DNA from 2 places in the Providencia rettgeri genome. Region 1 is predicted to be linked to the other one. Evidence: predicted binding sites of a transcription regulator. Region 1 holds the regulator's gene; the other holds the start of a gene.

Region 1 (15,334 bases):
GATAATAATGATGGAGAACAAGGGGTAGGGGCACATAAAGACGCAGGGATTTTAACCTTATTATGGCAGGATAATAGTGGTGGCTTACAAGTCGAAACGGATAATGGCTGGATTGATGTTGCGCCATTGGAGAATGCATTTGTGGTAAATATTGGCGAAGTTTTCGAATTAGCGACCAATGGCTATTTACGTGCAAACGTACATCAAGTCGTGAGAAAGAAAAATAGTGATCCCCGTTATTCCATTGCTTATTTTATTACTCCGAGTATTTTTGCTGATGAAGTCCCCTTATTAACCTTGCCAAGTTATTTAGCACAGCAAGCTTTAGGACCTGATAGTGATCCACTCAATCCTTTATTTACTAATTTAGGAAAAAATGTGATTAAAGGTCGTTTACGTTCACATTTAGCTGTAACACGCCGCTTTTATCCTAAGGAATATGCGCAAATAATAAATAACAGTAATATTCTATAACTCACAGAATAAATTGATATTAAAAAAGAAAATAGGTTGGAGCCAAGTATGCCAGATCAAAGTTATAAAAAGGACTTAAATGGAAAGGCATTATTCCCTGAAACCTTAATGATGAGCTATGGGTATGATCCCCAGCTTTCAGAGGGGTCAATTAAGCCACCCGTTTTTCTGACGTCTACGTTTGTATTTAAAACGGCTCAGGAAGGAAAAGATTTCTTCAATCTAGTGAGTGGGCGCACACAAGCGCCTAGCAATCAGAAACAGGGGCTTGTCTATTCGCGGTTTAATCACCCGAACAGTGAAATTGTTGAAGATAGATTAGCGTTGTATGAAGGGGCACAAAGCGCAGCGTTATTTTCTTCTGGTATGTCAGCGATCACTACCTGTCTGATGGCAGTGTTGCAACCAGGGGATATATTGTTGCATTCGCAACCCCTGTACGGCGGAACAGAAACCTTATTTCTTAATACGTTAAAGCGCTTTGGTATTACGTCAGTGCCTTTTCAAAACGGTTGTGATTTAGCCGCTGTTTTAGAGGCGGCAGCTAGTGTGGAACAAAACCAGAAAATTGCAGCAATCTATATTGAAACACCCTCAAACCCGTTAAATACATTAGTCGATATTGAATTATTGAGCCAAGCGGCGAAACAAATTGGTCAAAAACAAGGTGGGCAAGACCCATTATTGATTTGTGATAATACGTTGCTAGGCCCAGTATTTCAAAAACCACTCCAATTAGGTGCAGATTTAAGTGTGTACTCACTAACTAAATACGTAGGCGGTCATTCAGATCTGGTCGCAGGGGCAGTTGCTGGCAGTCATCAGTTAGTAAAAAAGATCAAAGCACAACGCAATGCCATTGGAACGCAACTAGACCCGCATTCAAGCTGGATGTTAGGTCGCTCTTTGGAGACGCTACAACTGCGTATGGAGCGGGCAAATGACAGTGCACAAACGTTGGCTGAGTTTTTACATCAGCACCCAAAAGTGAGCAAAGTGCATTTTCCTGCATTTTTTCCGAAAGACAGTGTGGAATACCGAGTTTATCAAAAACAATGTACTGGCGCAGGTTCAACTTTTTCAATTAATGTTGGAAAAGATGAAGCAGACGCATTTCGGTTTTTAGATAACCTCGCTATTTTTAAATTAGCGGTAAGCTTAGGGGGAACGGAATCATTGGCGAGTCACCCTGCCTCGACAACGCATTCAGGCGTTGCATTATCAGTGCGTGAAAAATTAGGGATCAGCGATAATTTAGTGCGCTTATCTATTGGTATTGAGAATGTAAACGACTTAAAACACGCATTAGAGTTAGCGTTAGACGCCATTTAATTCCGTGAGTATTCTGGAGAGGAGTTGGCCCGTTCCTCTCCATTTTTATGATTAATTGATACGATATTGAGATGGGAGTTCGCTAAAACCAAGGCCATTGGCTTTTTTCACGCTAATTTGCACAGGAATACGTTCTTTCATCGCTTCCACATGGCTAATTACGCCAATCATTTTCCCTGATGCATTCAGGCTTTCAAGGGCATCTAGGGCAATATCCAGTGTTTCGGCATCCAAAGTCCCAAAACCTTCATCTAAAAATAGTGACTCTAATTGTGTCCGGTTGCTGACCATATCTGAAAGTGCCAGTGCTAATGCCAAACTGACGAGAAAGCTTTCCCCACCAGATAAGGTTTTGATATCTCTGACAGAATCTGCTTGCCAGCTATCAATGACTTGTAATTCAAGATTAGCTTGATGGCTGCGTTGCAATATATAGCGCCCATGGAGTTTATCAAGTTGTTGGTTAGCTAACGTCACTAAGCAATCAAGGGTTAAACCTTGTGCGTAGCGGCGGAACTTATCTCCTTCAGCGGAGCCAATTAGTGCATTTAAATAACTCCAATCATCGTAAATGAGTTGGCTTTTTTCTATTTCTTGCAGTAAATCTTGTTGCTGGTGACGCTGTTGTTTATCGGTATCTAATCGATTGATAATTTGCCCTTGCTGCTGGTTATATTGTTTTATTTCTTCGTCGAGCGCCGTGACAATTTCGTGTAATTGCGCTTCTGAAAGTGATGAGAAATTTGCTGCACGTTGCTGATTAAGCGTGTCAAGTGCCAATAAACCTTCTTGATGGCGCGTTTCGCTCAGTAAAAGGTTTTGGCTAACTTGCTGTTTTAACCCTTCTAATTGCTGCTTTTCTTCGATATTTAATAATGCATCAAGGAAAGTTTGTTGCGTGCTAAATGGGCTTTGCGCAAGTGCCTCATCAAATTGGCTTTGAGCTTGTTGATAAGCCAGTGTCGATTTGTTTGTCCCTTCAATAACGCTCTGTAAGCTACCATTAAGCAAGGCGATGGCTTTATCTCTTTCGTTGAGTTGCTGACTGAGCTGGTCCTGAACTTGGGAAAGTGCTTCTTGTTGCGTATTGAGCTGCTGAATAAATTGAGAAATAGGTCGCCCTGAAAGTTGCGTTTTGCGCTCAGCAGTTTTTTGTTCGAGTGCTATATTAACTTGATTAAATTGTGTTTTTTCTTTCTCAAGTTGCAGAGCGAACTGCTTTAATTGTTCGGATTCTGATGTAAGCGTGGCCCTTGTCACCTCAATTTTTTGGCTTAGCACCTGCGCCGCCATTTTTTGGCTGTTATAAAATTCACCCCGTTGCGCTATTTCACTGATCCATTCATTAAACTTTGAACTTTCAGGTAAGCTCAGCGCAAACGGCGCTAAAGCGACTTGCAATTGTTCAGTTTGTTTATTCTTGCGTTGCTGTAGCTGAACCTGTTCCTTTTGCAATTCCTCAAATAGTTGAGTCTGATATTTCAAGCGTTCTTCAACTAATAAAAGATCGGCTTGTTGCCGGTTGAAAAGCGTCTGTTGTTCGTGTTGTCGCTGTTTAGCTTGCTGGTATTCACGTTCTAATACCGTGAACGCATGTGCTATTTTTTGCTGCTCTGCCAGTTTAGCCGTCAACTCATTGATAAACGCAGTGACGGCTTGCTCATTTTGAGCTAATTCAGGTGTAAGTGCTTGCTCACATGTTTTTTTCCAACTGCCAGCTAAGGCCTCAAGGTGGGCTGTGGTTTGTTGCAACTGCTGTGCTTGTTCTTTTTGACGCTGTTGCTGGGTCTCCGATAGTGTGACCAGCTTAGCTTGTTGCTGCTTAAGGTTATCAAGTTGCTCAGTTAACTGTATTAGTTGCTGTTGGGTATCACTTGGGTGAATGGATTGGTATGCCTTCACGGCTGGGTGCTCGGTTGAACCACATAATGGGCACGGCTTCCCTGAAACAAGCTGCTGGCGTTCTTGTTCCAAACTGACAATTTTCTGCTCTAATTGGTATTTTTCATTGGTTAGTTTGATGCGCGGGGTTAACTCATTGATTTGAGAGTCGGTTAGTTCCCATTCTTTTTGTGTTTGCGCGCTTAACCGCATTAAATCCGTATGCTGTTGAGTGTGTTGCTGTAATTGTGTTTTTGTCGCAAGGCATTGGGATAGCATTAATGGCAATAGTTTCCCATGCTGTAAACGCGCTTGCAGTTGCTCAATGTGTTGATGAACAGAATCAATGTCATATTTTTCTTGATTGGTTTTGTATTGCTGCTCTTGTTTTTTAAATGTCAGCGTATCATTTTCCAACATAGATGCCGTTTGCATTAATTCTGTGGTGCGTTTTTGCTTATCCGTTTGCAACTGCTCAATCTCATTTGAGAGACTTTGTTGCTTTTGCGCAACGGCGTTAAGTTTGTCTGCAAGCTCAAATATAAACTGTCCTTGTTGTTTCCAACTGGCGATTTGGGCACTAATTTCACCCTCTTTTTGTTTTTCTTGTAAAAATATATTTAGCTGATTAAGTTGAGCAGTCCCTTGCTGGATTTGGTTTTGTGTTTCATTTACCCATCGCTGCTTTTCCTCAAAAGCCGTTTGTTTATCTGCGACTTGTTGTTTTAATTCATATTGTTGCTGCGTCAATTGTGATATTTGGTTATCAAGAGGGCGAACGACTTCTTCAATCAGTTGATTTTGTTGTTTTACAAAATCAATATGTTGGCGATAGTCATCCTGTGATTGGATAAGGGCAGCTTGCAGGGGAATTCGTTCAGCTTGTTGCTGTTGCAGATTAAGTTGCAACTGCTGTTGTTTTTCTGTGTATTCAGAAAGTTGCCGTTGTAGGCGTTCAATATCTTGCCAAAGCGGGCGCAGAGATTCTGCGGGCTCACTCTCCGATAGCTTTTTCAGTTGAGGCTGTGCGGCTTGGTATGCAATTTGCGCATTTTTCAGTTCATTATCCAGTGACTGAACCCGCACTGTGAGTTGGCGGTGCTGTTGCCACCAATTGAGTTCGTGTTGATGTTGTGTGCGCTTTTGTTTTATTTCGGTTTCTTGTTTAATTAATGTATTGAGTTGTTCAACCAGTGCTTGGTGTTCCGATTCTGTCAGTAAGTTAATACTTTGCGCCCTAGCTTTAAGTAAATCTAAATCGGTTTTCGCTTGCTTGTGCTGATTAAAAATAGATTTTGAAATCTGGCTATAGATTTCTGTGCCGGTAATTTCTTCGAGTAAATCTGCGCGCTCTTTTTCTGAGGCATTTAAAAAAGCAGCGAAGTCCCCTTGTGACAACAAAATCGACTTGGTAAAGCGCCCAAAGTCTAACCCTGTAATTTTGGCAATTTGGTCGCGGATTTCAGACACTTTCACAGTTATAATTTTGCCATCAGCTACTTGAGCAAGTTCCGCTTTTGGTGGTTGTAAGTTGCCATCTGCTTTATTGCCTGCACGGCGTTGACTCCAGAATGCACGGTATGCCGTGCCTTTGACTTCAAACTCGACTTCCGCAAGGCACTCGCCCGTATGGCGTGTCATTAATTCATTTTGACTTGCGGAAATTGAATCTAACCGTGGTGTGCGATGGTATAAAGCCAGACAAATTGCATCTAATAAGGTGGTTTTCCCCGCCCCTGTCGCGCCTGTGATGGCAAATAGCCCCTGACTGGCAAACGGTTCTTCCGTAAAGTCAATTTTCCATTCGCCTTTGAGGGAGTTAATATTTTTTAGACGTAAGCTTAAGATTTTCATATTAATTACCTTCCCCTTGCTCGTGGCGTAATGCGTCATAGGACTGCTGGAAAAGTTGAACGAGACGCTGTTCACGCTCAGGATCTTCAAGGTTTTCTTCGCTAAGGCGGCGCAAGAAAACGTCTTTTACGGTTAATTCATTTAGCGTTTCGTTGGCTAGCGCAAGGTTTTGTCCTTGTCTTTGTTTTCTCGCTCGACGCAGCAACACCACTTCAACGGGAAGAGACTGAGTTAACGCTTCGATGCGCTGTTGAATGTCTGCCAGATAATCTTGAGAGGCCACTTCAATATCTAACCAAACCGCATTTTCCCCTTGGTAGTCCTTCCATGTATTTATTTGCTGCTCTATCTCTTTTAATGATCCTTTGATGGTTTGTAGCGGCTGAATAACAGGGATCGCTAATGGGGTAATTTCAGTTAATGCACTGCCTGAAAAAGTCACCAAACAGACGCTTTTTGGCTGGGTAGTTTCATCAAAGCTGAGCGCGATAGGGGAGCCGCAATAGCGAATATGTTGTTTCCCACCAATAACTTGAGGTCGATGTATATGACCGAGGGCAATGTAATCTGCTGGAGGAAATGCCCCTGAAGGGAAGGCCTCTAATGTACCGATATAAATATCGCGCACGGAATCGGTCAGTTCTGCGCCAATGACGGTTAAGTGCCCTGTGACAATAATCGGGATATCCACGCCCAACGCTTCACGCTGTTCGAGAGCCAATTGGTAGCTAGATTGGTAATAGTCATGAATTGCGGTTTGTAGGGAAAGTTGTTTTTCTTCAATACTTTGCCCAGCAACGCTAAGTTGGATATCCCGAGGGCGTAAAAAAGGGATCGCACATACCAGCCCAATAGGTTGAGCTTGTTTATTCTGTAGAGTGATAACATGCGGTTCACTACCCGAGGTAACTACCTGCGTATTGAGGTAGCTTAATAATGCACTGGATTCATTCAGAACAGATACTGAATCGTGGTTACCGCTTAATATGACCAACTGACAACCCGTTTTTTGTAAATCCACTATAAATTTATTATATAACTCACGGGCATAGCTTGGTGGTGATCCTGTATCAAAAATATCACCAGCAACGATGATGGCATCAACCTGATAGTGCTCGACTTGGCTCACTAACCAATTTAAAAAGTGTTGGTGCTCAGGGGCACGGCTTTTCGTAAAAAAGTATTGACCAAGGTGCCAGTCAGAGGTGTGAATAATGCGCATGAGCCATCAATCCTATCTTCAATGAAGGGTATAAATTACTGCAATTGAGTATACCTTATCCTATCAAAACCTCGTGATATTCTCGTGTTATGGCGGAATTATTTCACTTAGATGACATTTACCCGCTAATATAAGGAGAAATATCTGTTTTGCTGATAGGTATTCATAATTCTGTCATAAAAGTGACGCATAATGCGTTCACGTTAACAATGTCCTCTTATTTTACAGGAACAATCATGGCAAGACGCATTCTAGTAGTTGAAGATGAAGCGCCCATCCGAGAAATGGTTTGTTTTGTATTAGAACAGAATGGTTTTCAGCCGATTGAAGCTGACGATTATGACAGCGCAATTGCACAGTTAGTTGATCCTCTACCTGATTTGGTTTTATTGGATTGGATGATCCCCGGTGGATCTGGGCTTCAAGTGATTAAACATATGAAGCGCGATAGCGCTACTCGCGATGTCCCTGTGATGATGTTAACCGCTCGTGGGGAAGAAGAAGATCGTGTAAAAGGCCTTGAAGTCGGTGCGGATGATTATTTAATTAAGCCGTTTTCCCCGAAAGAGTTAATTGCTCGTGTTAAAGCTATTTTACGTCGCATCTCACCGATGTCGACGGAAGATATCATCGAAATGAATGGGTTAACCTTAGACCCAACTTCCCACCGTGTGACGAGTAATGATACCCCGATTGATATGGGGCCGACCGAATATAAGCTTTTGCATTTCTTTATGACGCATCCTGAACGTGTTTATAGTCGCGAGCAGTTATTGAATTATGTGTGGGGTGCGAACGTCTATGTCGAAGATAGAACGGTGGATGTACATATTCGGCGTTTAAGAAAAGCACTAGAGACTGAAGGTCATGATAAAATGGTGCAAACAGTACGCGGTACAGGGTACCGTTTCTCTGTTCGTTATTAACGACAAACTGGGGAGAGACATGCGTGCTTGAACGCTTATCGATTAAACAGCTGATTTGGGGACTGTTTTTATTTATCTTACCTGCGCTAATTTTGTCCATTTTTATTGGGCACTTGCCTTGGCTATTAGTTATTTCATTGTTGGCAGCCCTAGCGTGGCACAGTTATAACTTACTGAAACTGTCTTATTGGCTTTGGTTGGATAAAAGTATGCTGCCACCGGAGGGAAAAGGGGGGTGGGAGCCGATTTTTTACGGTATTTACCAGATGCAGCAGCGTAACCGTAAACGTCGCCGTGAATTAGGGCAACTCATTAAACGCTTTCGTAGCGGCGCTGAATCCTTACCTGATGCTGTTGTGATGATGACTACCGAAGGCAATATCTTCTGGTGCAATCGTCATGCGCAGGCGCTGCTAGGTTTTCGCTGGCCAGAAGATAACGGTCAACATATTTTCAATCTATTGCGTTATCCTGATTTTAGTCGTTACTTTTCAATCAAAAGTTATGACCGGGCATTAACCATTGAGCTCAATAGCGGGGAAATTGTTGAGTTTCGTATTTTGCCTTATACCGAGGGGCAGTTATTGATGGTGGCGCGCGATGTCACTGAAAAACGTCGCTTGGAGAAAGCACGGCGGGATTTTTTTGCTAACGTAAGCCATGAACTGCGCACGCCTCTTACCGTTATTCAAGGGTATCTTGAGGTGATGGATGACCAAGAAGGTATGCCTGCCGTTAATAAAAAAGCGCTGAACGTTATGCAAGAGCAAACTCACCGGATGGACAATTTAGTTAAACAGCTTTTGCAGTTATCCCGTATTGAAATTGCCCCGCAAATCAACCTTGATGAACAGGTAAACATTCCCGTGATCCTCAAAATGATTGAGCAAGAGGCAATAGGTTTAAGTCAAGGTCGTCAGCAATTTGAGTTTAATATCGATGAATCACTGCAAGTACACGGCAATGAAGAGCAATTACGTAGTGCTGTGGCAAACTTAGTGTATAACGCCATTAACCATACTCCTGAAGGGACGAAAATTCGTATTGATTGGCAAAGAACCAGTAATGGTGCACGGTTTAGTGTGAAGGATAATGGACCAGGGATCCCTTCGGAGCACCTTCCTCGCTTAACTGAGCGTTTTTACCGTGTAGATAAAGCTCGTTCACGGCAAGGTGGTGGGGGAACAGGGCTTGGGTTAGCCATTGTGAAGCACGCCGTTCAACACCATAGCAGTCAGCTAGTCGTGACCAGCCAAGTCGGTAAAGGCAGTGAGTTTTCATTTACCTTGCCGCCAGTATTAATTGTTGATGATAAAAAACTGAAAAAAGCCTAAATAATTCCACTTTATTAATAGAATCAATTTATTAATAGAGTGGTTTCTGCTTCTACTTCTATGTATTAATTCTATTAATGGATTATTGCTTTTACATTATTCTATTAATTAATGATTTTAAAATCATATGTCCTATCTGTTAGCAAAAAAAGTGAATGATAAAATGAACGGTTGATTATTTTTCGAACAAATCATATAACGAGTATTGGGATTTTACTGAAAGTAATCACTGCTTCTGAAAATTAGTTTAGTTATTTCTTCTTGTTTTAGGGTTTGCTATTGCCTTTTTGCCCTATAAAAGTTCTACTTGTTGTCAGTTATTGGCGATTTTTTCTGTTTTTTGATTTTTCGTTTTGTCTTAGGCAAACAGGCATACTTTTTTATATTGTTAACAGTATGTTTATCAGAATTCCATCTCGCTATATATATTTCAAAGGGTTGCTAAGTGCATGCCCGTAAATTTCCATTTCCGTTACTAAAAATTAACATAATATGGCTCATCGTTTATCATCAAGAGATATCATCGCATTAGGTTTTATGACCTTTGCGTTATTTGTCGGGGCAGGAAATATCATTTTTCCACCGATGGTTGGCTTACAGGCAGGGGAACAAGTTTGGACCGCCGCACTTGGCTTTTTAGTGACCGGTGTCGGGCTACCTGTATTAACGGTTATCGCATTAGCGAAAGTGGGGGGCGGGATTGAAGCACTGAGTACGCCTGTAGGTAAAACAGCAGGTTTGTTGCTAGCTGTTGTTGCTTACCTATCGGTCGGTCCGCTTTTTGCTACACCAAGAACCGCTACCGTATCGTATAAAGTGGGGATCGCACCGTTATTTGGTGGCGAATCTGATATGTTACTGCTTATCTATAGTGCCATTTACTTTATATTGGTTATTGGTATCTCACTGTATCCGGGTAAGCTATTAGATAGCGTCGGGCATATTTTGGCCCCCGTTAAAATGTTGGCGTTGGCGATCTTAGGTGTCGCAGCAGTAATGTGGCCAGCAGGTGATCCTATTCCTTCCACGATAGAATACCGTGATATGGCCTTCTCTAATGGTTTTATTAACGGCTACCTTACGATGGATACCCTCGGGGCGATGGTGTTTGGTATTGTTATCGTAAATGCAGCGCGTTCGCGGGGGATCGAAAACTCTTCATTACTCACTCGTTATACGATGTGGGCGGGCTTAATTGCTGGGGTGTTGTTGACGCTGGTGTATTTATCCCTGTTCAAACTGGGGGAAAACAGCGGTTCACTGATCCCGAATCCAGAAGATGGCGCAGATATCCTGCACATCTACGTACAATATACCTTCGGTGGCTACGGTAGCTTCTTCCTTGCGGTATTGATTTTTGTGGCCTGTATGGTGACCGCGGTTGGCTTAACCTGTGCTTGTGCGGAGTTCTTTAGCCGCTATGTGCCGATATCTTACCGTAAACTGGTGTTGATCCTTGGTATTTTCTCCATGGTGATCTCAAACTTAGGATTAAGTAAGTTAATTGCTGTCTCACTGCCTGTGTTAGTGTCAATCTACCCACCTTGTATTGTGCTGATTTTATTGAGTTTCACATTGAAATGGTGGAAAAATCCAACAGTCGTTATTGCACCAACCATGCTAGTCAGTTTTGTGGTTGGCTTAATTGGTGCCGTTAAAGCGTCTGAGCATTTGAAAGGGTATATCCCTGAATGGATGACTGCGATGCCATTGTATAAACAAGATTTAGTTTGGGTATTACCAACACTGGTTGTGCTGGTCGTCGCAATTATCTGTGATAAGTTCGTCTCACCAGCAGCGCAACATAAAGAAGCGTAATCAAGCTAATATACTGAATTTTTAACGAATAAGATGAAGAGAGTAATCAGTTTTATCTCTCTTCGTTGGTGAACTCAAGTCACCCCGTCATTAAGGCGGGATGAGGTTGTTGACAAAGTGGGATAAAAGCGTGGTTTTTCCCACTTTGTGTTATCAGGTGAAAATCAATGTATTGATTTTCCTTATTTTTTCAAAACCTATCCAACCTGCCGCCAAACATGTTATGTTTGTCAGCAGTCTGACCCCGTCATTAAGACGGGGTGACTTATTTAGTTGCTAATCAACACCAACTGCGCTCCCCGCAGGTCGGCGAACATCGTTAGAGCCGTAAATAAAGCCTTCGCGTACTTTGCCAGAAACTGCGGAGTCATTACCTGAAGATTTTGCGCTAACCCCCGCCCCATCTGGAATGGCAACCATAATCAGCTCAGCAGCTCCCCAAGGGGTTTGCTCAACCATCTTATAGCCCATCTTATCGAGAAGGGCTAAGCTATCTTTCGAGATACCGCGCTCTTCATAGTACACTTCATCAGGCAGCCACTGGTGGTGAATGCGCGGTGCATTTACCGCTTCTTGTGGTGGCATTCCGTGGTCAATAATATTTAACGCCGTTTGCAATGTGATAGAAATAATACGCGATCCTCCAGGGGAGCCAAGTACCAAGAACACTTTACCATCTTTGGTGACAATAGTTGGGCTCATTGATGAGAGTGGGCGTTTACCCGGTGCAATAGAATTTCGTTCACCTTGCACTAAACCATACAGGTTTTTCTCTCCAACTTTAGTGGTGAAATCGTCCATTTCATCATTGAGGAAGAATCCTGTTCCCGGTGGGATAACCACGGAACCAAATCGACCATTAATTGTATAGGTGGTTGAAACCGCATTTCCTTTTTCATCGACAACGGAGTAATGGGTTGTTTCCGGTTTTTCGTGTGGCCCCATACCCGGCTGAACTTGTGTTGAAGGTGTGGCTTGGTTTGGCTTGATCTCTTTACGCAGTTGTTCAGCGTAGGCTTTACTTAACAGCTTTTCTGTTGGGTTATCGACAAACTCAGGGTCGCCAAGAAAAGTATTTCTGTCCATATAAGCGTGGCGCATGGCTTCAGTGAGGGTATGAATATACTCAGCAGAATTGAAACCCATTTTTTTAAGGTCGTAACCTTCTAAAATATTTAAGGTTTGGCAGATAGTTACACCGCCAGAGCTCGGTGGTGGAGCCGAGATAAATTGGTAACCTCTATAGGTGCAGCTGACTGGTGTTGTATCTGTGATAGTGTAGTCAGCAAAATCTTTGGCGGTAAGTATGCCGCCGTTTTTCTTTGAGGCTTCCTCTACCACTTTTGGAATTTCACCTTCATAGAAAGCGGATGGACCCTGTTGGGCGATTTTTTCAAGGGTATTGGCTAAATCGGTTTGTACCAATAAATCGCCGGGTTGGAAAGCACTCCCGTCAGGTTTTAAAAAAATACGCGCAACTTCAGGGTCTTGTTTGAAGCGCTCAGTCGTAGTATCCAGTACATCTGTATCTGCACGCGTTAAGATAAACCCTTCTCTTGCAAGCTTAATGGCAGGTTCCATGACTTGCTGGCGGCTCATTGTGCCATATTTTTCTAATGCATAATCGAGACCTTTTACAGTACCCGGCACACCAGAAGCGAGGTAGCCATATAAACTCGCGTCTTTAATCAGTTTTCCGTCTTTATCGAGATACATATTTGCGCTTGCCGCGGCTGGTGCTGTTTCTCTAAAATTAATGAATAAATCCTTTCCGTCAGCCAAGTGAATGGTCATAAAACCGCCACCACCAATATTACCACAACACGGGTTAACAACTGCTTGGGCATAGCCAACCGCTACTGCGGCATCTATGGCGTTTCCGCCTGATTTAAGAATATCAGCACCAATTTGTGAGGCTAAGTGTTGAGATGAAACGACCATGCCTTTTTGAGCTTCAACGGCAGGTTCTGATGCTGCAAAGAGTTGATTTGAAAATAATAAGGCAAGTAATAAAGTTGCAGGGCGTAATGATGTTTTGATCATTCGTATCTCCCAGTTAAGGTCAGGTTTGAGGTAACACAAATTAATTACATGAATAGTTTGTTAATTATTTGTGTTTTTAATGTATAGCATAAAATAGTATAGAACGTTGAATATTTGAGTTAAGAAGTGTTAACTGGGTAGGGTTATTTATGAACAGGAGAAAATGTAAAACGTGTAGGAAAAGGGCTCATAAAGAGCCCATAAAATAATTATTTTTTATTAAACAATGAGATATGAACCCAACCATTATTTGTTAAAACAAGAGGGCTTTGCTGTGCACGTTCAGCTTGTGTTTGTGCTGATTTAATTTGCGGATAAGCCGCGATCACTTTTTCATTTTTTGCCCATGCAGCAACATCTTCAATTTTTTGTGTATAGTTGGCGATAGAGATTTTTTGCCCGCCACGCTCTGCGGGTTCAGTGAAGTTTGTCACTTGGTTAACGACAAGTTTACCAGTACAGAAGCTGCCACGACCTGAAAATTGGGCTTGCTTTTCATCGTAAAATTTTTGCCCTTCGTTAGTCAGTGTATACTCGACGCCATCTCCTGTTTGTTCGCCATTCCACATATCTTTCACAGAGACTTGTTTTTCGCTTTTTGCCAGCAAACCGGCGTCCACTAACGTGTCTAGCTGTTCAATATTGCGATAGCTAAATTTTGTGATAAAACTCGCAGGTATAGAGCCTACATTGATACAAATTGCTTTCTTAGTATCCAGATAATCTTGAATCGATTTCTTGAAGTTACTTTCTGATGCGGTCTGGCTGTTATCGCACCCTGCAAGTAATGCACTAATGACAGTGATTGAGGTGATGAGTTTTAATTTCATTTTCCTATACCTAACGCTGTTATTTATTTGTAATTAAATGATTCAAATTGTAACAGTAATATAAATAAGGAATGGTTTATAGTCTGAGAGATATGATAAAGAGGATATTTGGTGTTGTTTGGGATGTTTCTTAAGAGAGAAAGGCATCAAACAAAAAAGCGGGCAATAAGCCCGCTAACGAAAAACTAAATCAGTTGATTACAGTTTTGCAGAGTTTTTGGTCAGGTAGTCAGCAACGCCTTTTGGAGATGCATTCATACCTTCTTTTCCTTTTTCCCACTGAGCTGGGCAAACGTCACCGTGCTCTTCGTGGAATTGCAGTGCGTCAACCATACGCAGCATTTCGTCGATGTTACGGCCTAATGGGAGGTCGTTAACCACTTGGTGACGAACAACGCCGTTTTTGTCAACTAGGAAAGAACCACGCAGTGCAACGCCTGCTTCTGGGTGTTCAATACCGTAAGCTTTCATGATTTCGCGTTTGATATCAGCAACCATCGGATATTTAACTTCACCGATACCGCCGTTATCTACAGGGGTTTTACGCCATGCGTTATGAACAAACTCAGAGTCAAAAGAAACACCAACAACTTCAACACCACGTTTTTTGAATTCTTCATAACGGTGGTCAAATGCAATCAGCTCTGAAGGACAAACGAAAGTGAAGTCCATTGGCCAGAAAAAGATCACAGCTGGGCGGCCGTTCAGGTGGGTTTTCAGGTTGAAGTTATCAACGATTTCACCGTTACCTAAAACAGCAGCAGCAGTAAAGTCAGGGGCTTGACGTGTTACCAGAACCATAATTTGCTCCTATGAGTTTGATTTTTTTGTCCGAAACATTTCACAAAACGTGCGTCGTTTCGGACATAGACTTCTAAAAGGATAAAAAATTATCTTTTGATAATAAAGATGTTTAAACCAATTATTGTGATAGGTTTTATCTATCAATTATACTGATTTAATAAATTAATATCAATAAGATAGTTTTATTTTGCCAAAGTGCAAGCATTTATTTAATCCTTTGCTCATATTGTGACATCTTGGACAAAATTTTGTTGCAGCGCGTTAACCATCATTTGTGGGTAAAATTGAAAGAAAATGCTTTCTAGCGCATCGTACTGCGATAAAAAGTCGTTAAATGAACCACTTAGTGCACTTAGCTTTGGCCTTCTTTTCGCCATACCATTGAGCGATTTTCCGATATAGTTTTTATCTGCATAGCGGATTAACCATTGTTGTGGCCAGAGAAACTCATTTAACTCCTGAAATTTTTCAGGGGTATGACAGAGTTGTGGCTCAATGGTTTTTCGGCAATGACGCACAAAATCCGTTAATGAAATGGCTGGCTCAAGTGTTGACCAATGCAGCGACAAAAAATGATCCCAGACTAAATCTAATGTAATAGGGGCGACTCGACGGTATTCTTCACGAAATAGAGCCTTGGCGTCTTTAACCAGTGGGTGCGTATCTGTCGTTCTATCCACTGCGCGGTGCATAAAAATACCCGCCACAATCTCGGGTGAGTATAAGCCCGCAGGATTACCGCGAACGTAGTCAGCCATGATATTGCCAAGTAAGGAGCTGTTAGCGAGATGGGCTAAGTGGAGATGTGCTAGGTAG
Region 2 (15,334 bases), 510 kb from region 1:
GTCAATCGTTTCATAGTGTTTGCCAATAATAAAAAAGAAGACTTAAGCGGTAGGCGCTTCATCAAGGTTTAGTAGGGCGAGATCCTTTTTGCGTAGCACTAAGCTGACGCGGTGGGTTTCTATTTGAACAGGATCGCCAAAAGGCGCTAAACGCACCACTTTAAAAACGGAGCCCGGCAATAAACCGAGAGACAATAATTTTTGACGATATGCAGGGCTGATTTCGGGGGAAAAACCCAGAATTTTGTAACTGCATTGAGGAAGTATAGCCATGGTGTCTTCCTATTCTCTTCCTAACGATTTAATTCATAATGATACTGATAATTATTGTTAGAAAAGTTTCTATCTACAAGAAAAACGTTGAGTAAAACAAAAATAAATCTAATTAACAATGAGAATCATAATCATCCATCTTCTATTATATTTAGCCTCTTTTTTCGTCATTTTGACTTGATGTGGATCAACGAAGCATGGAGTTGACGGTGTTTTTTCGCTGATGTGGGGATTGTGGGAAAAGAATCAAGTAGGTTGGTTTTTGTACAGTATATTGAGTTTATTTATATAGTGGCGAAGATATTTCTGATAAAGACAATACCCCAATAAGTTTATTGGGGTATTGGTCTTAATTAGACTAGCGTTTCTTGCCAAACGCGGCGGCAAGCGCATCGCTCATGGCGCTATTACCTGATGAGTTTGTATTTTGGCGTGAATTACCTCGAGGAGCCGCTGTTTTACGTGCGTTTTTATCTTGTGCAGGCGCAGCTTTACGAGGCCCATTGCTAGACTCACCTGCTTGTTCGTCCAAACGCATGGTAAGGGCGATACGCTTACGGGGAATATCCACATCCAAGACTTTTACCTTCACTATATCCCCAGCTTTCACGACTTTGTGTGGGTCTTCGACGTAACTGTTGGATAATGAAGATATATGTACTAAACCGTCTTGGTGAACGCCGATATCCACAAATGCCCCAAAGTTGGTCACGTTAGTCACGGCGCCTTCTAAAATCATGCCAGAAACGAGGTCATTCATCGTTTCGACACCTTCTGCGAAGGTGGCTGTTTTAAACTCAGGGCGGGGATCGCGTCCTGGTTTTTCCAGTTCTTTGATGATATCTGTGACTGTTGGCACCCCAAATTGTTCAGTGGTGAAATCACGGGGACTCAGTGCATTAAGCACTTGTGAGTTACCCATAATTTCTTTCAGTGGTTGGCGAACAGTTTGCAGAATTTTTTCAACAATAGGGTATGCTTCAGGGTGAACCGTTGACGCATCCAGTGGGTTTTCACCATTGGTGATACGCAGGAACCCCGCACACTGTTCAAAGGCTTTAGGCCCAAGGCGTGCCACTTTCAGTAACTGTTTTCTGTCATTAAACTGACCATTCTCATCACGCCAATCAACAATGTTTTGTGCGATCATTTTGCTCAGGCCTGCAACGCGGGTGAGTAAGGCAACTGATGCGGTATTTAAGTCCACCCCCACGGAGTTTACGCAATCTTCGACAACAGCATCCAGTTTACGGGCAAGTTGGGTTTGGCTAACATCATGTTGATATTGACCTACACCGATAGATTTCGGGTCAATTTTAACCAGTTCAGCCAGTGGGTCTTGCAGGCGACGGGCAATAGACACAGCACCGCGTAAAGACACATCTAAGGTTGGGAACTCCAGTGCAGCCAGTTCAGAGGCGGAATACACTGAAGCGCCAGCTTCACTGACAATCACTTTTTGCGCCGTCACTTCTGGGTACTGTTTTTGTACTTGTGCAAAGAAACGCTCTGTTTCACGGGATGCAGTACCGTTGCCAATTGCCACTAACTCAACGTTATGTTTTTGGCACAATGCCGCCACAATAGTTGCCGCTTTCGCGGCTTGTCCCGTATGCGGGTAGATGGTATCGGTGGCGATCAGTTTTCCAGTGGCATCCACAACCGCGACCTTTACACCAGTACGTAGACCAGGATCGAGACCCATCGTTGCACGCATTCCAGCTGGTGCCGCCATTAGCAAGTCACTGAGATTACGAGCGAAAACATTAATAGCTTCTTCTTCTGCCTTTTCGCGCAGAGAACTCATTATTTCTGTTTCCAAGTGCAAAAGCACTTTGACGCGCCATGTCCAACTGATCACCGCTTTACGCCACTGGTCTGCTGGGGCATCATTCAAACGCACATCTAAATGGCGAGTAATGATTTCTTCGCAGTAACTTTCTTTTGGCGGCTCATCGAATTGCGGGTCACAGTTTAATGAAAGCTGCAAAATCCCTTCGTTACGACCACGGAACATGGCCAGTGCGCGGTGTGAAGGGACTTGAGAAACTGGTTCTTGGTGTTCGAAGTAATCGCTAAATTTCACCCCTTCCTCTTGCTTTCCTTCTGCAACCGAGGAGACAAGGTGAGCATTTTTCCAAATATAGTCACGAACTTTCGCTAATAAGGTAGCATCTTCGGCGAAACGCTCCATCAGGATATAACGTGCGCCATCTAAAGCCGCTTTCACATCTGCAACACCTTTATCTGCGTCGATGTAATTTTGAGCAAGCGTTTCAGGAGACTGGCTAGGATCTGTCCACAATGTATCAGCTAACGGCTCAAGGCCTGCTTCAATGGCTATCTGACCACGGGTACGGCGTTTCGGTTTATACGGTAAATAGAGGTCTTCAAGTTCGGTTTTATTCAGCGTGGTATCAATCGCAGCGGCGAGTTCAGGGGTTAATTTACCTTGCTCTTCAATGGATTTAAGAATGGTCTGTTTACGGTCGTTCAGTTCGCGTAAGTACCCTAAGCGGCTTTCCAGCTGGCGAAGCTGAGTATCGTCCAACCCTCCGGTAACCTCTTTACGGTAACGCGCGATAAACGGGACAGTATTGCCTTCATCCAATAACGTGATGGCTGAAAAAACCTGTTTCGGTTGGGCATGCAGTTCAGTTGCAATAATTTGGCTTAGAGTTTCATTCATGTCGTGTTTAAATACCTACTGAAAGAACAGTTAAAAAATTTACTGCACTGTTATACTTGGTGGTAGCGAGAATTTCCAGACTGAATTTGGGTCTATTGGTAGGAAAGTCTCAGATTATGTTCTATAAAATATTATAATTGTTGTATTTATTGACTAATATTCTAAGGTTATGGCGAAAAGTCTATTAATAACGCGTGAGGGTTGGGACGCACTCGACCAAGAGCTAAAGTATCTGTGGAAAGAAGAACGACCTAGAGTGACTCAATCCGTGTCAGAAGCTGCGGCACAAGGAGATCGTTCAGAAAACGCAGAATATATTTATGGGAAAAAAAGGTTGCGTGAGATAGACCGACGCATTCGTTTTTTATCCAAAAGGCTAGATCAACTCAGGATTATCGAGCCAGATCCTCGCCAAGAAGGCCGTGTCTTTTTTGGCGCATGGGTTAAACTTGAAGATGATAATGAAAATATCAGAATATTCCGCATAGTTGGTGCAGATGAGTTCAACCCGGCAAAACAATGGATTTCAATTGACTCTCCTGTAGCACGGGCCCTGATTGGTAAGCAGGTTGATGATGAAATCACGGTGAATACGCCGGGCGGGATAGTAACCTATTTTATTTTAGAAATAAGCTATAAGCCACTAACCGTCTGAAGCGTAAAATGATTCATTAAATCTATGGTTAATGGTAAATTAGTGAACATTAAACGTGTTTTTGTTCACATTTAAAACAATAATTTGAAAGATGCACATCTTGAGGGCTACAAAATGCAGGAAAGTTATAAAGTTCTTGTCGTCGATGATGATATGCGTTTACGTGCACTGCTGGAGCGTTACCTCACTGAACAAGGCTTTCAGGTAAGGAGTGCTGCGAACGCTGAACAAATGGACCGGATCCTGACGAGGGAATCTATTCATCTGATTGTGTTAGATTTAATGCTTCCAGGTGAAGATGGTTTATCAATTTGCCGTCGTTTACGTAGCCAAAATAACCCTATCCCTATCATTATGGTTACGGCTAAAGGTGAGGAAGTTGACCGTATCGTTGGTTTAGAAATTGGTGCGGATGATTATATTCCAAAACCATTCAACCCACGTGAATTGCTTGCACGTATTCGCGCCGTATTACGTCGTCAAGCGAATGAATTACCAGGGGCACCATCTCAAGATGATGCAATCATTACCTTCGGTAAATTTAAACTGAACCTTGGAACCCGTGAAATGTTCCAAGGTGATGAAAATATGCCATTGACCAGTGGTGAGTTTGCGGTACTAAAAGTATTGGTTTCTTATCCAAGGGAACCGTTATCTCGTGACAAGCTAATGAGCTTAGCGAGAGGCCGCGAGTACAGTGCGATGGAACGTTCTATCGACGTTCAGATTTCGCGCCTGCGCCGCATGGTTGAAGAAGACCCTGCGCACCCACGTTATATTCAAACGGTTTGGGGCTTGGGCTACGTGTTTGTTCCAGATGGAAGTAAAGCATGAAGCGACTGAGGTTCTCACGACGTAGTACATTTTCTCGTTCGTTATTCTTATTTGTAGCGTTGCTGTTCGCGAGCTTAGTGACCAGTTACATGGTGGTATTGAATTTTGTTGTGATGCCAAGCTTACAACAATTCAATAAAGTCCTTGCGTACGAAGTAAGAACATTGATGACCGAGAAAATGGTTCTGCAAGATGGAACCTCAGTGCGGGTCTCTCCCGCGTTGCGTAAGAAAATCTATAATGAATTGGGTATTACGTTCTATGCCCATTCAGCGGCAATGGAAGAAGGGCTGAATTGGGCCAAAGAGTATGATTTTCTGAGCGAGCACATGTCACAATACTTAGGGGGTAAGGCGAATGTTCACCTTGAACTCGGGCGTGAATACCCGATTTTGTGGTTAACGTCGTACCTCGCCCCTGATATCTGGGTTCGAGTTCCTCTAACTGAAATCGGTCAAAACCAGTTTTCCCTTGTTTTTCGGTATACCTTAACGATTTTCCTTACTATTTTTGCCGGAGTGTGGCTGTATATTCGTTATCAAAACAAGCCATTGCTTGAATTGGAATACCACGCAGGGGAGGTAGGAAAAGGCTTTGTCTTGCCCCCGATGCAAGAAAAGGGGGCCACTGAAGTTAGAGCTGCAATTCGGTCTTTTAACCACATGGCCGCCGGGATCAAAACCCTTGAAAATGACCGAACTATTTTAATGGCAGGGGTCAGCCATGACCTAAGAACACCATTAACCCGTATTCGTTTAGCCACAGAAATGATGAGTCCAGAAGACAGCTATCTGGCAGAGTCTATCAATAAAGATATTGAAGAGTGTGATGCGATTATCGGTCAATTCATGTCTTACCTGAAAACAGGGCAAGAGATGGACATGGAATTCTGTGACCTCAACGCGATTCTAATGGAAGCCGTCAATGCAGAAAGTAACGTGGTCGGCGAAATTGAAACGGCGTTAGAACCGGGCTCAATGATTGTTAACGGCAATCCACTGGCCATTAAGCGTGCAATCACCAATATGATTGTGAACGCTTATCGCTATGGAAATGGCTGGATCAAAGTGAGCAGTGGGAAAACTGAGGATTTTGTGTGGTTCCAAGTGGAAGACGACGGCGCAGGTATTAAAGACGAAGATATCCACCGCTTATTCCAACCGTTTGTGCAAGGCGAAAAAGCGCGAAGCAACAAAGGAACAGGCTTGGGGCTGGCAATTATTCGCCGTATTGTAGATGCTCATGAAGGGAGCATTGAGATCCATAAAAGCGAACGGGGGGGATTTGCGATTAGAGCGTTGCTCCCTCTAAAAGAGAAAGAAGATTGATATCTCGTCATAGTTTAAGTTGTAGGGGGGTTGCCTATAACTTGAACTATTTTGAGCTATCCCTTTACGCTTCACACTTTGCACCGCCGCGTTGTCGGCTGTGACACAAATTGTTTTGAGTATGACTTTATGGTTGTAGGAAAAAAATTTTCGCTTTTATGACAGCCTGTCATTTTTCTTTTTCAAGCATATATTGATGTAATCTCCCTTTATTCTATTGAATTTACTGTGTTTTTATTTTTATCCTTCCGAGTTCTACCTTACCTTCAGTGAAAAAATAATCAATTGTCATAAAACTGTCATAAAAACGACATGTTGTCGTAACTAAATTGTCCTATTTTTCCTACCGTGACATACACCCAACAATTTTATACTTGATTGTTTCTATACATCCCCGGAGGGATTATGAAAATGACGCGTACCACCTTAGCAAGCGTATTGGCAGCAACTTTATCTCTGACCGCAATGTCTTCTTTTGCTGCTACCAGCCTGACCGGAGCTGGCGCGACCTTCCCTGCTCCAGTTTATGCAAAGTGGGCAGACTCTTATCAGAAAGAAACAGGTAATAAAGTAAACTATCAGGGGATCGGTTCTTCTGGTGGTGTAAAACAAATCAATGCAAAAACCGTTGATTTCGGTGCATCTGATGCGCCATTGACGGATGAAAAACTCAAAGAAGATGGTCTGTTCCAATTCCCTACCGTTATCGGTGGTGTGGTATTGGCAGTTAACGTCAAAGGTATCGAATCAGGTCAATTAACCTTAGATGGTAATACATTAGGTGATATCTATTTAGGTAAAATCACTAAATGGAATGACCCAGCTATTGCAAAATTAAACCCGAAAGTTAATTTACCAGACCAAGCAATCGCAGTGGTAAGACGCTCTGACGGCTCAGGTACAACATTCGTCTTTACCAGCTACTTATCAAAAGTGAACACAAATTGGAAAGATGAAATTGGTGCGGGTTCAACCGTTAACTGGCCGAAAAACAGCGTAGGGGGTAAAGGTAATGACGGTGTTGCGGCATTCGTACAGCGTCTACCAGGCTCTATCGGTTATGTTGAATATGCTTACGCAAAACAAAATAATCTTGCGTATACTAAGCTAGTTTCTGCGGATGGTGAAGCGGTGTCACCTACTGGTGAAAGTTTCAGTGCAGCAGCGAAAAAAGTTGATTGGTCGAAGTCGTTTGCTCAAGACTTGACTAACCGTAATGGTGCAAATGCATGGCCAATCACATCAACGACGTTTATTTTAGTCCATAAAGAACAAGCCAATGCGGAAAAAGGCAAAGCGGTTCTCGACTTCTACAACTGGGCGTACGATAAAGGCGGTAAACAAGCGGAAGCTCTGGATTACGCCGTTTTACCTCCAGAAGTGGTAACAGCCGTTCGTGCAGCATGGAAAACAGAAATTAAAGATAGCCAAGGTAAAGCATTATTCTAATGTACCTCGGGTTGGAAATGGCGGGTAAGTGCTGAGGAACAGGGCTTACCCGCTCATTGTTGTAACGCAATCCTACAAAACATGTAGGAATGGAAAGAGAACAAAGCGCATGGCCGAAAAAACAACGGCATTTAGAGCTCCCAGCAAATCAGGTGATGTCATTTTTGGTGCACTGGTAAAGATTGCCGCGCTAATCACTTTGTTAATGCTTGGTGGCATTATTATTTCCCTTATTTTTGCATCTTGGCCAAGTATGCAGAAATTTGGGTTTTCGTTTTTATGGACCAAAGAGTGGGATGCTCCAGCGGAACAATTTGGTGCCCTTGTACCCATTTACGGCACCATTGTTACCTCGTTAATCGCTCTGATTATCGCTGTCCCTGTCAGTTTCGGTATTGCACTATTCTTAACTGAACTTGCGCCCAACTGGCTAAAACGTCCATTAGGGATTGCAATTGAATTACTCGCTGCCATTCCCAGTATCGTTTACGGGATGTGGGGGCTATTCGTTTTTGCACCACTATTTGCAGAATACTTTCAAGAACCTGTCGGCAACGTGATGTCGAGTGTCCCGATTGTCGGTGAATTATTCTCCGGTCCCGCATTCGGAATAGGTATTTTAGCCGCAGGGGTTATCCTTGCGATTATGATCATTCCGTATATTGCGTCTGTTATGCGGGATGTCTTTGAACAGACCCCTGTGATGATGAAAGAGTCAGCCTACGGGATTGGCTGTACCACATGGGAAGTGATTTGGAATATCGTACTGCCGTATACCCGAAATGGGGTCATCGGTGGGGTAATGTTAGGGTTAGGACGTGCATTGGGTGAAACCATGGCGGTAACCTTTGTGATTGGTAATACATACCAACTCGATAGCGCATCCCTCTTTATGCCAGGAAACAGTATTACCTCTGCACTGGCGAATGAGTTTGCCGAAGCTGAAAGCGGCTTACATACTTCAGCGCTGATGGAACTTGGACTTATCCTGTTTGTCATCACGTTTATTGTGTTGGCGATTTCCAAGTTGATGGTCATGCGTCTAGCGAAGAATGAGGGGCGTTAATATGTCAGAATCTCAACCTTTTATTGTCAATGAGAAAGAGCGCGCCCGCCGCCAAGCATGGCGTCGCCAAGTTAATAGAATAGCGTTGCTTATCTCAATGTTGACCATGGTATTTGGGCTGTTCTGGTTAGTGTGGATTTTATTTTCGACGGTGACCAAAGGGATTGATGGCATGTCCCTCAATCTATTTACCGAAATGACGCCTCCCCCAAATACCGCAGGCGGTGGTTTAGCGAATGCTATCGTCGGGAGTGGTTTATTGATCCTATGGGCAACGGTGATTGGTACACCTTTAGGCATTTTAGCGGGGATCTACTTAGCAGAATACGGTCGTAAATCATGGTTAGCCTCAGTAACTCGCTTTATTAACGACATTTTGTTATCAGCACCATCTATTGTTGTTGGCCTGTTTGTGTACACCATTGTGGTCGCACAAATGCAACACTTTTCTGGATGGGCGGGTGTAATCGCATTGGCACTGTTGCAAATTCCTATCGTTATTCGTACCACTGAAAATATGCTGAAGCTGGTACCTGATAGCTTGCGTGAAGCGGCTTATGCACTTGGCACGCCAAAATGGAAAATGATTTTATCGATTACGCTAAAAGCATCTGTATCCGGGATTATTACAGGGATCTTGCTAGCAATTGCGCGTATCGCGGGGGAAACTGCACCGCTCCTGTTTACTTCACTGTCGAACCAGTTCTGGAGTACAGATATGAGCGAACCCATTGCTAACTTACCTGTGACTATCTTCAAATTTGCAATGAGCCCATTCTCCGAATGGCAAGAACTTGCATGGGCAGGGGTGCTGTTAATCACCTTGTGCGTCCTGCTGATTAACATCATTGCCCGCGTTGTGTTTGCACAGAAAAAACACTAAGCGCCCGGATAAATAAAGATTTAGAGAGAAAGTAACCATGATTAATGCAAACGAAATTGCAAACAGTAAAATTAAAGTCCGTGACCTCAATTTCTATTATGGAAAGTTTCACGCACTGAAGAATATCTCTTTAGACATTGAAAAAAATAAAGTGACAGCATTTATCGGCCCATCAGGTTGTGGTAAATCCACGTTATTACGTACATTTAATAAAATGTATGAACTGTACGGCGAACAACGTGCGGAAGGCGAAATCTTATTGGATGGTCAAAATATTCTGACTGACAAACAAGATATTGCCCTATTACGTGCAAAAGTCGGAATGGTATTCCAAAAGCCAACGCCATTCCCGATGTCTATCTATGACAACATTGCATTTGGCGTGCGTTTATTTGAAAAATTATCTCGTGTGGAAATGGATGAGCGCGTGCAGTGGGCATTAACCAAAGCGGCGTTGTGGAATGAAACCAAAGATAAACTGCACCAAAGCGGTTACAGCTTATCCGGTGGTCAGCAACAGCGCCTGTGCATTGCGCGCGGTATTGCCATTCGTCCAGAGGTTTTATTATTGGATGAACCCTGTTCAGCATTGGACCCCATTTCCACGGGGCGTATTGAAGAGTTAATCAGTGAATTAAAATCAGAGTATACCGTCGTGATTGTTACCCACAACATGCAACAGGCGGCACGCTGTTCTGATTACACGGCATTTATGTATTTAGGTGAATTGGTTGAGTTTAATCATACCGATAAAATGTTCACCACCCCAGAAATGAAGCAAACTGAAGATTATATTACTGGCCGCTACGGTTGATATGGAGCCGACGATGGATACGCTGAATCACAATAAACATATATCTGGGCAGTTCAATGCGGAACTGGAACATATCCATACTGAATTAATGACGATGGGGGGGCTGGTTGAAGAACAGCTCACCAAAGCCATTACGGCGATGCATAACCAGGATGAAGCCCTAGCGCGCGAAGTTATCGAAAATGATCATAAAGTTAATATGATGGAAGTGGCGATTGATGAAGAGTGCGTCAAAATTATCGCCAAGCGCCAGCCAACGGCGAGTGACTTACGTCTGATTATGGCCATTTCAAAAACCATCGCAGAATTGGAAAGGATTGGTGACGTTGCGGATAAAATCTGCCAAACCGCATTGGAGAAATTTTCGCAGCAACATCAGCCCCTTTTGGTTAGTTTAGAATCACTAGGTCGTCACACAGTGCAAATGCTGCATGATGTGCTGGATGCGTTTGCACGCATGGATCTCGAAGAAGCGATTCGTATTTACCGTGAAGACGAAAAAGTTGATCAAGAGTATGAAGGAATTGTCCGTCAGCTAATGACCTATATGATGGAAGACCCGCGCACAATTCCAAGCGTATTAACGGCGCTGTTCTGTGCCCGTTCAATAGAACGTATCGGCGACCGCTGCCAAAATATCTGTGAGTTTATTTTCTACTATGTGAAGGGGCAGGATTTCCGACATGTGGGTGGGGATAATCTTGAGAAAATGCTCACTAACAAATAAATACTCGTCATATTTCGTGCTGTGGCGGTGTTGGCTTCGCTCGGCTACTCGGGTCACATACTGATGTATGCTCCCCGAGATACCCTTGCTTGCCGCCTAGCCACAACACGAACTATTTAGAGTATTAATCCCGTTAGGTTTCAAGCTGTGGCCTTATCCTCTGGTCTTAGCAATTCGGGTCACATACTGATGTATGCTCCCCGAGATACCCTTGCTTGCCGCCTAGCCACAACACGAACTATTTAGAGTATTAATCCCGTTAGGTTTCAAGCTGTGGCCTTATCCTCTGGTCTTAGCAATTCGGGTCACATACTGATGTATGCTCCCCGAGATACCCTTGCTTGCCGCCTAGCCACAACACGAACTATTTAGCGTATTAATCCCGTTAGGTTTCAAGCTGTGGCCTTATCCTCTGGTCTTAGCAATTCGAGCCACATACTTGTGTATGCTCCCCGAGATACCCTTGCTTGCCGCCTAGCCACAACACGAACTATTTAGCGTATTAATCCCGTTAGGTTTTAAGCTGTGGTGTTGTCCTCTGGTCTTAGCAATTCGAGCCACATACTTGTGTATGCTCCCCGAGATACCCTTGCTTGCCGCCTAGCCACAACACGAACTATTTAGCGTATTAATCCCGTTAGGTTTCAAGCTGTGGCCTTATCCTCTGGTCTTAGCAATTCGAGCCACATACTTGTGTATGCACCCCAAGATAGCTTCAATCGACGCATTGCTATAGCAAAAACTATTTAGAAAATTGCTTTTAACTTTTAACTCTTACTTTGCTCACTACTTACAGTTAATTTTTCGTGAAGTGAATAAATCCACTCTTTCATTATTCCATTTAGTTATAAATATATTATTTAATATTATTTCAAGTGCTAAGAGATAGTTGATAGCTTGTGATGGTCGATTTACATAAATTTACCGCCAGAGGTATTCAATGAAAGCTCGTATTCTAACGACTGTTTTACTTACAGGTTTGGCGCTGACAGCGAATGTCGCTAGCGCAGATAAATTAGATGATATTAAACAAGCGGGTGTGATCCGTATTTCCGTATTTGATAGTAACCCACCGTTTGGTTTTATAGACCCACAGACTAAAAAACTAGCAGGTTATGACGTTGATATCGCACAGGAAATCGCTGATGGTTTAGGCGTAAAACTGGAACTGCGCCCAACGAATCCTGCAAACCGTATTCCATTGCTGACCTCAGGTAAAGTTGACCTGATTGGTGCGAACTTCACGATCACCGATGAACGAGCAAAACAGGTTGATTTTTCAATCCCTGATTTCGCAACGGGGCAAAAATTTATTGCTCGCAAAGGCGTATTAAAAACCCCTGACGATATCAAACCTCTGCGTATTGGTGCAGACAAAGGTACCGTACAAGAAGTAACGCTGCGTGAACGTTTCCCTGATACTAAAGTGATTTCGTATGATGATACTCCGCAAGCATTCGCTGCGCTACGTAACGGTAATGTCCAAGCGATTACGCAAGACGATGCAAAATTGGTTGGCTTATTAGGTAACTTGCCAGAGAAAGTGAAAGCGGATTTTGAAATATCACCGTTTAGCTTAACCAAAGAGTATCAAGCGCTGGCTGCGAGTAAAGGTGAAACGCGTTTAATTGAAAACGTGAACGAAACCCTATTGAAACTGGAAAAAGACGGTAAAGCGCAAGTGATTTATAACCGTTGGTTTGGTCCAGACACTAAAGCGGCACAGCCTCGGGGAGATTTCAAATTTGCCCCACTGAGTGAGCAGCAACCACAGTCTTAATCGGTAATGGTATAAGTACTCAGTAAGTTGAAACCCTGCACACTGTGCGGGGTTCTTGGTTATACGGGGTCAGTTTTTAATCACAGGACGTGAAAGAAATAGGTCGTGAACTATGTTTGAGAAATTTGTTAGTGGTGATTTTTGGTCTGCGCATTTATTAGCGCCGCAGTACCTTGAATGGTTTGGTTATGGTTTTGTTTTAACCGTCTGGATATCTGTTTGCACCATTATTGCCGCTACCTTTTTAGGCTTTTTAGTTGCATCAGCAAAGGATAGCCAGATAGCTCCTCTGCGTTGGGGAGTGAGTATCTATATTTCTATTTTTAGAAACACGCCTTTGTTGGTGCAGTTATTTTTCTGGTATTTCGCCTCGGGGGAAATTCTTCCTTCTGCGGCGATGGAATGGCTAAATACTCCCCATGAAATTGTTATTCTAGGGCTAACGGTTGCCTGGCCTTCCTTTGAGTTTTTAGCCGGTTTTATTGGATTAACGTTATACACTGTCCCATTTATTGCTGAAGAAATTCGTGCGGGGATCCGCGGTGTACGTCAAGGGCAAAAATATGCCGCATTCGCTCTGGGACTGACCTCATGGCAAGCCATGAAACTAGTGGTATTACCTCAGGCGGTCAAAATCGCCATGCCACCGTTACTCGGTCAATATATGAATGTCGTGAAAAACTCCTCGTTAACTATGGCGATTGGTGTCGCGGAGCTATCTTATGTGTCTCGCCAAGTAGACAGCCAAACGTTGCAAACTTTCACCGCATTTGGGATTGCAACAGTGCTGTATATCGCGATTATTGCGTTAATGGAAGGTTGGGGACAATGGCGTCTACAACGTAACTTGGCTCAGGGGATATAGCATGGATTTTTCAGTGATCGAACAAAATTGGCAATATTTACTGTTTGGTACTTTTCCTAATGGGCCTTTAGAAGGGGCTGCATTAACACTTGTGATTAGTTTATTCGCTGGGGCGGCGTCGATTGTTTTAGGCACCTTAGGCGGTATTGCTCTAGCGATGTTAAGGGGTTTTTGGGTTAACTTGTTTGCGGCAGTATTAGGTTTTTTCCGTGCAATTCCCGTTATTATGCTGATATTTTGGACCTATTTCTTGTTGCCAATATTATTAGGCACCGAGATCCCGGGGATCACCACAGTTGTGTGCGCGTTAGCCTTGATCACGTCGGCTTATTTGGCGCATGCCGTAAAAGCGGGGATCTTGGCGATAGGAAAAGGGCAGTGGCAGGCAGGGTTATCCCTTGGGTTTAGCCGTTGGCAGGTACTGTGGAATATTGTGTTGCCCCAAGCATTGCGAATGATGGTTCCATCGTTTATTAACCAATGGGTTGCGCTGATTAAAGACACTTCATTGGCCTATGTTGTTGGTGTAGCGGAGTTGTCTTTCTTGGCGACTCAAGTGAATAACCGTGAAATGGTTTATCCGCTCGAAGTTTTCCTTTTCGTGGCGTTTATCTATTTTGTGATGTGCTTTGCAGTGGAAATTATTGCCAATGTGGCTGCAAAAAAACTCAGTGCACAAAATGACCCGCATAAGTTGGCGGCAAAACGCGGCTTATTATTTTGGCGTAGACAAAAATTATTGGCGCTATCCTAAATTTGCTGGCGGTTTTTATACCGCCCTTCTTTTACTTTTCATTTTATTCTTATTTTAATTCACCGCGTTGTATCAGTTAGTTAGGACATTCTGCTTGTGGAATTTTACGCAATCGTTTTCTTTTGTGATTTTTAATTGTAGTATAGGGCGAAAAAAACTTTTTTTAGGCGCCATATCTAATGAGTAATCAATCTTCTAGCTCGGCACAATCGCAGAGCTTGTTTCAGCGTGTTTTTAAATTACAAGAACACGGCACAACAGCACGAACTGAAGTTGTTGCTGGCTTCACGACCTTCCTGACGATGGTGTATATCGTCTTTGTTAACCCACAAATTTTGTCAATTGCGGGCATGGATATCAACGCGGTGTTTGTCACCACGTGTTTGATTGCCGCTATAGGCAGTATTTTGATGGGCTTACTGGCTAACCTACCAATTGCAGTTGCACCGGCGATGGGGCTCAATGCCTTCTTTGCATTTGTGGTGGTTGGTGCAATGGGTTATTCATGGCAAGTGGCAATGGGTGCTGTTTTTTGGGGCGCAGTTGGCTTGTTTATCCTGACATTATTCCGTATTCGTTATTGGATTATTGCGAATATCCCTTTGAGTCTGCGTGTGGGGATCACTAGCGGTATTGGTCTATTTATCGCGATGATGGGGCTAAAGAACTCTGGTATTATCGTGGCAAACCCAGACACATTGGTGTCTATTGGTAATTTGACACACCATAACGTGTGGTTAGGTGCACTGGGCTTTTTTATTATCGCTATCTTAGCCGCGCGTAATATTCACGCAGCGGTGTTAGTGTCAATTGCGGTGACCACCTTAATTGGGCTGGCTCTGGGGGATGTGAAATTTACAGGTATTTTCTCTATGCCACCGAGTATCACCAGCGTGGTTGGGCAAGTGGATTTTGCTAATTCACTGGATTTAGCGCTATCCGGTGTGATTTTTGCTTTTATGTTAGTCAACTTGTTTGACTCATCAGGCACCATGATCGGGGTTACTGACAAAGCAGGGATCACCAATGAACGGGGGACTTTCCCTCGAATGAAGCAAGCCCTGTACGTTGATAGTTTAAGTTCTGTTACGGGTTCGGCAATGGGAACCTCATCGGTAACGGCTTATATTGAAAGTTCGTCGGGGGTTTCAGTCGGTGGGCGCACGGGGTTAACTGCTGTTGTTGTTGGGATCTTATTCCTACTGACCATGTTTGTC

The links. The regulator PhoB, encoded in region 1, activates phosphate uptake and scavenging genes when phosphate is short. The targets are predictions, from matches to a motif close to CTGTCATAAAACTGNCNNAT.
Region 2: pstS (phosphate ABC transporter substrate-binding protein PstS) is a predicted target of PhoB. The motif match lies at 6,065-6,084, and genes of this name have one in related genera.

Annotation. Positions count from the first base shown of each region.
Region 1 is NZ_CP163512.1:22,135-37,468, forward strand. Features, by position in the region: gene AB6N04_RS00085 (isopenicillin N synthase family dioxygenase) at 1-474, shown strand, start outside; gene AB6N04_RS00090 (cystathionine gamma-synthase family protein) at 523-1,806, shown strand; gene AB6N04_RS00095 (AAA family ATPase) at 1,858-5,541, opposite strand; gene sbcD (exonuclease subunit SbcD) at 5,543-6,763, opposite strand; gene phoB (phosphate regulon transcriptional regulator PhoB) at 7,000-7,689, shown strand; gene phoR (phosphate regulon sensor histidine kinase PhoR) at 7,713-9,023, shown strand; gene brnQ (branched-chain amino acid transport system II carrier protein) at 9,516-10,841, shown strand; gene ggt (gamma-glutamyltransferase) at 11,118-12,884, opposite strand; gene AB6N04_RS00125 (hypothetical protein) at 13,094-13,714, opposite strand; gene AB6N04_RS00130 (peroxiredoxin C) at 13,913-14,515, opposite strand; gene AB6N04_RS00135 (ACP phosphodiesterase) at 14,740-15,334, opposite strand, start outside.
Region 2 is NZ_CP163512.1:3,860,346-3,875,679, forward strand. Features, by position in the region: gene feoB (Fe(2+) transporter permease subunit FeoB) at 1-14, opposite strand, end outside; gene feoA (ferrous iron transporter A) at 43-273, opposite strand; gene AB6N04_RS17760 (Tex family protein) at 632-2,962, opposite strand; gene greB (transcription elongation factor GreB) at 3,132-3,617, shown strand; gene ompR (two-component system response regulator OmpR) at 3,732-4,451, shown strand; gene envZ (two-component system sensor histidine kinase EnvZ) at 4,448-5,779, shown strand; gene pstS (phosphate ABC transporter substrate-binding protein PstS) at 6,185-7,228, shown strand; gene pstC (phosphate ABC transporter permease PstC) at 7,338-8,294, shown strand; gene pstA (phosphate ABC transporter permease PstA) at 8,296-9,177, shown strand; gene pstB (phosphate ABC transporter ATP-binding protein PstB) at 9,215-9,991, shown strand; gene phoU (phosphate signaling complex protein PhoU) at 10,005-10,718, shown strand; gene AB6N04_RS17805 (ABC transporter substrate-binding protein) at 11,659-12,498, shown strand; gene AB6N04_RS17810 (amino acid ABC transporter permease) at 12,611-13,363, shown strand; gene AB6N04_RS17815 (amino acid ABC transporter permease) at 13,365-14,117, shown strand; gene AB6N04_RS17820 (NCS2 family permease) at 14,297-15,334, shown strand, end outside.